Regions from separate parts of the Neobacillus sp. S1115 genome, predicted to be linked through region 1. Evidence: a T-box and tRNA genes for the amino acid it is inferred to sense, from the RefSeq annotation. Region 1 holds a T-box; the other holds one or more tRNA genes.
The links. The T-box of region 1 lies ahead of metG (methionine--tRNA ligase). A T-box ahead of a tRNA ligase gene usually reads a tRNA of that ligase, here a tRNA-Met.
Positions count from the first base shown of each region.

Region 2: it encodes a tRNA-Met, which carries the amino acid that the T-box ahead of metG (methionine--tRNA ligase) is inferred to sense. The anticodon was not compared.

Region 1 covers NZ_AP038275.1:1,073,258-1,077,671, reverse strand. Annotated here, with positions in the region: gene kynU (kynureninase) at 1-387, shown strand, start outside; gene kynA (tryptophan 2,3-dioxygenase) at 432-1,280, shown strand; gene kynB (arylformamidase) at 1,319-1,945, shown strand; T-box leader at 2,038-2,310, shown strand; gene metG (methionine--tRNA ligase) at 2,369-4,003, shown strand; gene ACZ5B7_RS05215 (undecaprenyldiphospho-muramoylpentapeptide beta-N-acetylglucosaminyltransferase) at 4,027-4,414, opposite strand, start outside.
Region 2 covers NZ_AP038275.1:4,172,517-4,176,930, reverse strand. Annotated here, with positions in the region: rRNA gene ACZ5B7_RS20200 (23S ribosomal RNA) at 1-1,262, shown strand, start outside; tRNA gene ACZ5B7_RS20195 (tRNA-Leu) at 1,509-1,595, shown strand; tRNA gene ACZ5B7_RS20190 (tRNA-Gly) at 1,609-1,683, shown strand; tRNA gene ACZ5B7_RS20185 (tRNA-Leu) at 1,689-1,777, shown strand; tRNA gene ACZ5B7_RS20180 (tRNA-Ala) at 1,876-1,951, shown strand; tRNA gene ACZ5B7_RS20175 (tRNA-Met) at 1,970-2,043, shown strand; tRNA gene ACZ5B7_RS20170 (tRNA-Tyr) at 2,069-2,153, shown strand; tRNA gene ACZ5B7_RS20165 (tRNA-Trp) at 2,159-2,229, shown strand; gene ACZ5B7_RS20160 (NUDIX hydrolase) at 2,367-3,134, shown strand; tRNA gene ACZ5B7_RS20155 (tRNA-Ile) at 3,288-3,361, shown strand; gene mutM (bifunctional DNA-formamidopyrimidine glycosylase/DNA-(apurinic or apyrimidinic site) lyase) at 3,469-4,278, shown strand.

The sequences.
Region 1 (4,414 bases):
CTCGCCCCGCTAATTGGCTCCTTGGAGATGTTTGCTGAAGCCGGGATTGAGAATATTCGGCAGAAATCTTTGCATCTTACCCAATATCTAATGAAATTAATTGAACATGAGTTAGCTAACATGAATTTCGTCATCAGAAACCCTCGTGAGGATTCCCGCCGCGGTGGACATGTCAGTCTTGAGCATGATGAGGCGGCCCGAATTTGCAAAGCATTAAAGGAAAATGGGGTCGTTCCAGATTTCCGTGCTCCTAATATTATCCGGCTGGCTCCGGTTGCCCTTTACAACACCTTTGAAGAAGTTTGGAAGGTTGTTCAAGTTTTAAAGATCATTATGTCGGAAAAACAGTATGAAAAGTTTGTTAATGAGCGGGATATTGTCGCGTAGCCTTAGGTCTTTTTTTTAAAAATTTCCTAAAGGAGCCTAGATATATGGAAAGCGATGCGCAAGACCAAAACTTGGATTTAGACAAGGAAATTCAGACTGACTTTCAAAAAGAAATGTCCTACGGAGATTATCTTCATCTCGATAAAGTTTTATCAAGCCAGAACCGGTTATCCGACCACCACGATGAAATGCTGTTTATCATCATCCACCAGACGAGCGAGCTATGGATGAAGCTGATTCTGCACGAATTGAACGCCGCCATCCAATGTATTCTCCGAAACGATTTGGAGCCATCATTCAAGATGCTGTCGCGCGTTTCTAGGATTCAGCAGCAGTTAATCCAGGCGTGGAATGTTCTCACGACCTTGACGCCTGCTGATTACATGCAATTTCGCCATAAACTTGGACGTTCTTCTGGGTTCCAATCGTATCAAAATAGGTTGATTGAGTTTGCTTTAGGTCAGAAAAATCCTAGGACATTGGCTGTTTATCGGCATCAGGCTGATCTATATAAAAAGATGTGCGATGCTCTTGGCGCGCCCAGCATTTATGATGCAGCCATCTCGGCCCTTGCGGCTAATGGATTACCTGTTGATAAGGTTGTTCTGAAACGAGATTGGTCGGTGTGTTATGAGCCGAATAACAGTGTCGAGGAGGCTTGGCTGACGGTTTACCGCAATACCGATAAATACTGGGACCTCTACGAACTGGCTGAAAAGCTGGTCGACATCGGTAATCAGCAGCAGCTTTGGCGGTTTCATCATATGACGACAGTGGAGAGAATTATTGGGCATAAGAAGGGAACTGGCGGATCCTCCGGTGTTACATATTTAAAAAAGGTCATTGACCATCAATTCTTTCCGGAGCTCTTGAGCCTCAGGACAAAGCTGTAATACACTTAGGCTATAAATGTGTTGGAGGCGGTATTTAAATGAATAAATGGATAGATATTTCGCAGCGGTTGCACAACAATATTACGGTTTGGCCGGGGGATACCCCTTTCTCTTATCGGGTGAGTTGGAGTATGGAAGAGAGCGGCTCTTGCAATGTCGGCGAAATCAATATGAGTGCTCACACCGGCACCCATATTGATGCCCCCTACCATTTTGATAATGATGGAAAAAGGGTAATTGATTTGGATATTAATTTGTATATTGGTCCGGCGCGGGTTGTTCATTTGCCGAATATGGCGAAAATAGGAGTTAAGGAGCTTAACGGTGTGGATTTGGAAGGGGTTGAGCGGCTTTTAATTCGGACTGATGCTTGGTCAGACCGTCGTGCGTTTCCTAGCTCAATTCCCCCAGTAGAGCCTGAGTTAGCGGCTTATCTTTCTGAACGGGGTGTACGGCTGCTTGGACTCGATTTGCCATCCGTGGATGAGTTGGATAGTAAAGAACTTTCCGCCCACCATGAGCTTACTCGCTGTGGGATTCATATTTTAGAGGGATTGGTCTTGGATGAGGTGGAGCCAGGGGATTATGAGTTGGCTGCATTGCCGCTGCCTTTGGTGGAGGCTGATGGGAGTCCAGTGAGGGCTGTGATTAGGAAATTAGGGTAGAAAGATCCCTGCAGTTCAATTCTTAAAGTCCATTTTTCAAATATTAATTGATTTTGGGAAATTTACCCTTTATAATAAATCCAATATATTCATCATAAGCGATGACGAGGAAAAGTAAAATGACGATACTTTCACCAGAGAGCTTCGGGAGCTGAAAAGAAGCAAAGTGACTCATTTGAACAATGGCCTCTGAGCTCCGTTCTGAACGTTACACCCTGTAATTAGTAGGCTGCGGCGAGAGTTGGTACTCGTTATCAAAACCACAGTATCGAACATCAACGTTCCGTACTTGCAGAGACTGATTGCGTGAGCAATTAGTAAATTAAGGTGGTACCACGGGATATTAATACAACCCCGTCCTTATCTATTTTCTATGGATAAGGGCGGGGTTTTTTGTTTTTCAAAAAAAGGAGGTAATCGAAAATGAATGTATTTATTGGAGGAGCATGGCCGTATGCGAATGGATCACTGCATCTCGGCCATATCGCAAGCCTTTTGCCGGGCGATATTTTGGCCCGTTATTATCAGCAAAGAGGAGAAAATGTATTGTACGTTTCGGGAAGTGACTGCAACGGGACGCCGATTGCCATCCGCGCCAAACAGGAAGGTGTCTCCCCTAAGGCAATTGCCGACCGCTACCACAACGAGTTCGACGACAATTTTAAAAGGCTGGGATTTTCATACGATTGTTACACGAGAACAGATTCAGAGCATCACCATAAAACGGTACAGCAAATTTTCCTGGACCTCATCAACAATGGCTATATTTATAAAAAAGAAATCGAGCAAACGTATTGTGAATCCTGCGAGCAGTTTCTCCCTGACCGATACGTCGAGGGGATTTGTCCCAATTGCGGTCAGCCATCACGCGGCGACCAATGTGATTATTGCTCCACCATTCTGGACCCAATCGACCTATTAGAGAAAAAGTGTAAGCTATGTGAGAATACTCCGGCCATTAGGCAAACAGAGCACTTCTATTTTTCATTAAAGAATTTCAAAGAACCGCTCACAAACTTGGTTTCCAGAGCTAAAGAGAATGCTGCCTGGCGGGAAAATGCTATCCATTTAACTGAAAGATACATCAACGAAGGCTTACAGGACCGGGCTGTCTCTAGAGATTTACCAGTGGGAATCAGCGTTCCTGTAAAAGGCTATGAAGAGAAAAAAATCTATGTTTGGATTGAGGCAGTCTCGGGGTATTATTCCGCCAGCAAAAAATGGGCCTTAGATTCCGGAAAAAATGATTCAAAATTTTGGGGTGAGGAGGCCGTTTCTTATTATGTGCACGGAAAAGACAATATTCCTTTTCATAGCATCATTTGGCCAGCGATTTTACTCGGCATTCAAAACAAAAAGCTGCCAGACCATATTGTTTCGAATGAATATTTAACTCTTGAAAAGAAAAAGATTTCGACCAGCCGCAATTGGGCTGTGTGGGTGCCGGATATTTTGGAAAAATATCATCCCGATTCGATTCGCTATTTTTTAACGATTAATGCACCTGAGAATCGAGATACTGATTTTTCCTGGCGGGAATTTATTTATAGCCACAACTCCGAGTTGCTTGGCGGGTATGGGAACCTGGTCAATAGGACGTTGAAGTTTATTGAAAAATACTACGGGGGACGTGTACCAATTGGTTCTATTAAACCTGATATTCAAACAAAAATTAAAAAGGCCTATCAGACGGTCGGTAAGAATATTGAAGGCGGACATTTCAAACAGGCATTAGAAGAGGTTTTCAGTCTTGTCCGCTACACGAATAAATATTTTGACGAACAAAAGCCATGGAAACAAATTGCTGAAAATAAAAGCGAATGTGACCAAACCATTTTCAATTGTACGATCGTCATATTGAATTTAGCGCAATTATTAGCACCGTTTTTGCCGTTTTCCAGCAAAGAGGTCAATCAGATGTTTGCTCGTTCCGAATTTACATGGGAATCTATCGACTCTATCCCGGACAAAATTACTGAAGTGAAGCCATTATTTGAACGAATTGACGTGAATGCCATTCAAGATGAATTAGAAAAGTTAAATACCCAATCCAATTAAAAAAGCTAGCCTTCGCTAGCTTTTTATCTATATTTATTGATTTCCGTCACCAGCGTCTGCAGTGCTTCCCCTTGCTGAGAGCGCTTCATATTCTGGCGCATTTCCGCACTTTTTTGGTCAAGCGATTCTAAATGTTTCAAAAGTGACTCGCTAGTTAATTTTTCTTCTTCAAGGGTGAGGGAGAATCCTTTTTGCGCAAAGGCTTTTGCGTTTAAAATCTGGTCGCCCCTGCTTTGCTGCAGACCGAGTGGAACAATTAACATCGGGATATTTAATGCCAAAAATTCAAAAATGGCATTAGAGCCTCCTCTTGTAATCACCAGGTCTGTTGCTGCTAAAATATCCGAGAGCTCTTCATGTACATATTCAAATTGCTTGTACCCTGGAACACCTTCAAGGCTGGGGTCAAGG
Region 2 (4,414 bases), 3.1 Mb from region 1:
GGCGAGGAGAGAATCCTAAGGTGAGCGAGAGAACTCTCGTTAAGGAACTCGGCAAAATGACCCCGTAACTTCGGGAGAAGGGGTGCTTTTTGGGGTGAATAGCCCCGAAGAGCCGCAGTGAATAGGCCCAGGCGACTGTTTAGCAAAAACACAGGTCTCTGCAAAGCCGCAAGGCGAAGTATAGGGGCTGACGCCTGCCCGGTGCTGGAAGGTTAAGAGGAGGGGTTAGCGTAAGCGAAGCTCTGAATCGAAGCCCCAGTAAACGGCGGCCGTAACTATAACGGTCCTAAGGTAGCGAAATTCCTTGTCGGGTAAGTTCCGACCCGCACGAAAGGCGTAACGATCTGGGCACTGTCTCAACGAGAGACTCGGTGAAATTATAGTACCTGTGAAGATGCAGGTTACCCGCGACAGGACGGAAAGACCCCATGGAGCTTTACTGTAGCCTGATATTGAATTTTGGTACAGCTTGTACAGGATAGGTAGGAGCCTGAGATGCCGGAGCGCCAGCTTCGGTGGAGGCGTCGGTGGGATACTACCCTGGCTGTATTGAAATTCTAACCCGCACCCCTGATCGGGGTGGGAGACAGTGTCAGGTGGGCAGTTTGACTGGGGCGGTCGCCTCCTAAAGTGTAACGGAGGCGCCCAAAGGTTCCCTCAGAATGGTTGGAAATCATTCGCAGAGTGTAAAGGCACAAGGGAGCTTGACTGCGAGACCTACAAGTCGAGCAGGGACGAAAGTCGGGCTTAGTGATCCGGTGGTTCCGCATGGAAGGGCCATCGCTCAACGGATAAAAGCTACCCTGGGGATAACAGGCTTATCTCCCCCAAGAGTCCACATCGACGGGGAGGTTTGGCACCTCGATGTCGGCTCATCGCATCCTGGGGCTGTAGTCGGTCCCAAGGGTTGGGCTGTTCGCCCATTAAAGCGGTACGCGAGCTGGGTTCAGAACGTCGTGAGACAGTTCGGTCCCTATCCGTCGTGGGCGCAGGAAATTTGAGAGGAGCTGTCCTTAGTACGAGAGGACCGGGATGGACGCACCGCTGGTGTACCAGTTGTCTTGCCAAAGGCATCGCTGGGTAGCTATGTGCGGACGGGATAAGTGCTGAAAGCATCTAAGCATGAAGCCCCCCTCTAGATGAGATTTCCCATAGCGTCAAGCTAGTAAGATCCCTGAAAGATGATCAGGTTGATAGGTCAGAGGTGGAAGCGCGGTGACGTGTGGAGCTGACTGATACTAATCGATCGAGGACTTAACCAAAATCGAAAAGCGGAAGCGGCCGGTTAGCAACGTATGGCCTGGAGGACTTTGACTGAGATAAAGGAAACACGATGAGCGAAGCGAATCGATGTTGACTTATCGTAGGGAAAAGACCGAAGGACACTAGTTGCTGGACGCTGGAGCTAGACAATTATCAATGTAAAATGGTAACTCGTTCTTATCATACTTCTTCTTTATTATCTAGTTTTGAGGGAATGAAATCCCAATAATCAATATTATTACTTTGCGGGTGTGGCGGAATCGGCAGACGCGCTAGATTCAGGTTCTAGTGGTAGTAATACCGTATGGGTTCAAGTCCCTTTACCCGCACCAAAAAGATCAAAATGCGGAAGTAGTTCAGTGGTAGAACACCACCTTGCCAAGGTGGGGGTCGCGGGTTCGAATCCCGTCTTCCGCTCCAAACATGCCGGGGTGGCGGAACTGGCAGACGCACAGGACTTAAAATCCTGCGGTAGGTGACTACCGTACCGGTTCGATTCCGGTCCTCGGCACCATTTTCATTACGGGAAATAGCTTAGCTTGGTAAAGCACTACGTTCGGGATGTACGGGTTGTTAACTTCGAATCCTGTTTACCCGATTATCTAAAAGTATGGGGCCTTAGCTCAGCTGGGAGAGCGCCTGCTTTGCACGCAGGAGGTCAGCGGTTCGATCCCGCTAGGCTCCACCATTTTCATATTTTATTTTTGGCGGTGTAGCTCAGCTGGCTAGAGCGTACGGTTCATACCCGTAAGGTCGGGGGTTCGATCCCCTCCGCCGCTATTATTTTTTTTGCAAAATTTATAATGGAGGGGTAGCGAAGTGGCTAAACGCGGCGGACTGTAAATCCGCTCCCTCAGGGTTCGGCGGTTCGAATCCGTCCCCCTCCACCATTTATAGGGGCATAGTTTAAAGGTAGAACTAAGGTCTCCAAAACCTTCAGTGTGGGTTCGATTCCTACTGCCCCTGTCTATAGATTTTAAAAAGAACGCCTTCTGAATATTTTCAGGAAGGCGTTTTTTGTGCTAAATTGTATTGAACTAACAAATGGAACCTATTTCATTAAAACGCGTAAACTGGTGTAATTCAATGAAAAGGGGAAAAAAATGTTTTATGTAAGAGAAGTTTATCTGCTTGTTCCTGATAAGGTAAGTGATTTCAATGAAATTTTTGATGAACTTATTTATCCGGCTAAAATAAAAAGTGGGGCAAAAATTATCGGCCGCTGGATGACAAAAGGGAAAGAGGAAGTAACGATTATCTGGGAGTATCCGAGTCATAAAGAATATATAAAAATTGAAGAGCGTGTTATTAAAGATGAGTTGTATAAACAATTACAAAACCGCATTTCAAGTATAGACGAAATTTTTATAGATACTCGAAAAGACTATTTATCTTCATTGGGGGAATATACAAAAACAAAACAGACGATAACGGTTAGTGGGTATATTACAAATGAGAACCAAGAAACTTTATTAGTAAAAACGTATTGGAGAGCAGATACGTGGGAACTTCCTGGTGGTGGCGTTGATGAAGGAGAAACTTTAGACATGGCACTTGTTCGGGAGATTTTTGAGGAAACAGGCATTCAAGTTGAGTTGATTGGAGTATCGGGTGTGTATTCAAATGGAAGTACTGTTTCAATTGTTTTTCTTGGAAAGTATGCAGGCGGTGAGCCTAAAACATCCAAGGAGACCAAGGAAGTTCGATTCGTCAAACTCGATTCTTCCAATGTTTCACACTATATTAAGAGAGGTAAATTTATTCCCAGGGTGAAAGATGCAATGGAGGGAAATTGGGCTCCCTATGAAGCTTTCAAGGTCCGTCCATATGAATTATTAAAAAGAATGGAAGGTAATTTTGAAAAGGATTAAGTAATGTGCTGCCCGATTGACGCTGTGAACCTATTATAAATTTCTATTCAGCGCGCCAATTATCAAAATAATGAAAAAGACTGTGATATTTATCGACAATTAAAAGAATTCCTGTTATAATTATATACGTCTTTGATAATTATTTTTTATTATGGGCCTATAGCTCAGCTGGTTAGAGCGCACGCCTGATAAGCGTGAGGTCGATGGTTCAAGTCCATTTAGGCCCACTTCAATAGAGTAACTGTTTAAAACCGAGTCGATATGATTCGGTTTTTTTATTTGATTTTACCCGTTTTGGATAGCATAAAGGAAAAGAGTTTTGGAGGAAGACATTATGCCTGAACTGCCGGAAATGGAAAACTATAAGATTCTTTTAAGCCAAATGATTGCAGGTAAAACCATTACCGATGTCCAAGTTAACCGTGAAAAATCAATAAATGTGAATCCCGAACTTTTTAAAAGAACCGTACTTAATCAAAAAATAACCACCATCAATCGAAGGGGGAAACACCTTCTTTTTCAACTCCAAAATGGGCAGGTTCTGTTATTGCATCTAATGCTCGGCGGATGGATGTTTTATGGACAGGAAGCAGATAAACCTAAACGAACGATACAGGTTCAGCTTTCTTTCGGAAATGAACATTTATACTTTATTGGTCTGCGTCTGGGATATCTTCATTTATATTCCCATCAGGAAGCAGAAGAAAAACTTTCCCATCTAGGGCCGGAACCACTGAACAGCAGTTTTACACTAGATGAATTTATTAAACGAATTGGCAGCAAGCATGGCCGTTTGAAGACCACACTTTTGGATCAGGAGTTTATTGCAGGAATTGGCAATTGCTATTCTGCTGAAATCTGCTTTGATGCAAAAATTTTACCTACCAAAGACATTGATGACATTAATCCACCTAGCCGTTCACAATTGTTTCAATCGATGAAAAAAATTCTCCAAGTGGCCATTCAGAATGGTGGTTACATGGAAAATCCGATTTTCAAGGGTGATAAAAAAACGGGCGGTTTTAATCCACTATGCCAAGTATACGATCGCGAGGGAGAGAAATGCCGACGTTGCGAGGCAACAATCAAAATGGAAACAATCTCTTCCCGAAAAACTTTTTATTGTCCAGATTGTCAAAAGTAGTACTGTATCCTGCCGATTTCCGACGGGTTTTTTTATTAAAAGAAAAAATTAGCCAATTTGTCAAAATTATTGTTTCCGAATTTGTTTAAATGTACTATACTATATACAAATAAGTATAGCACATTTAAATATATAT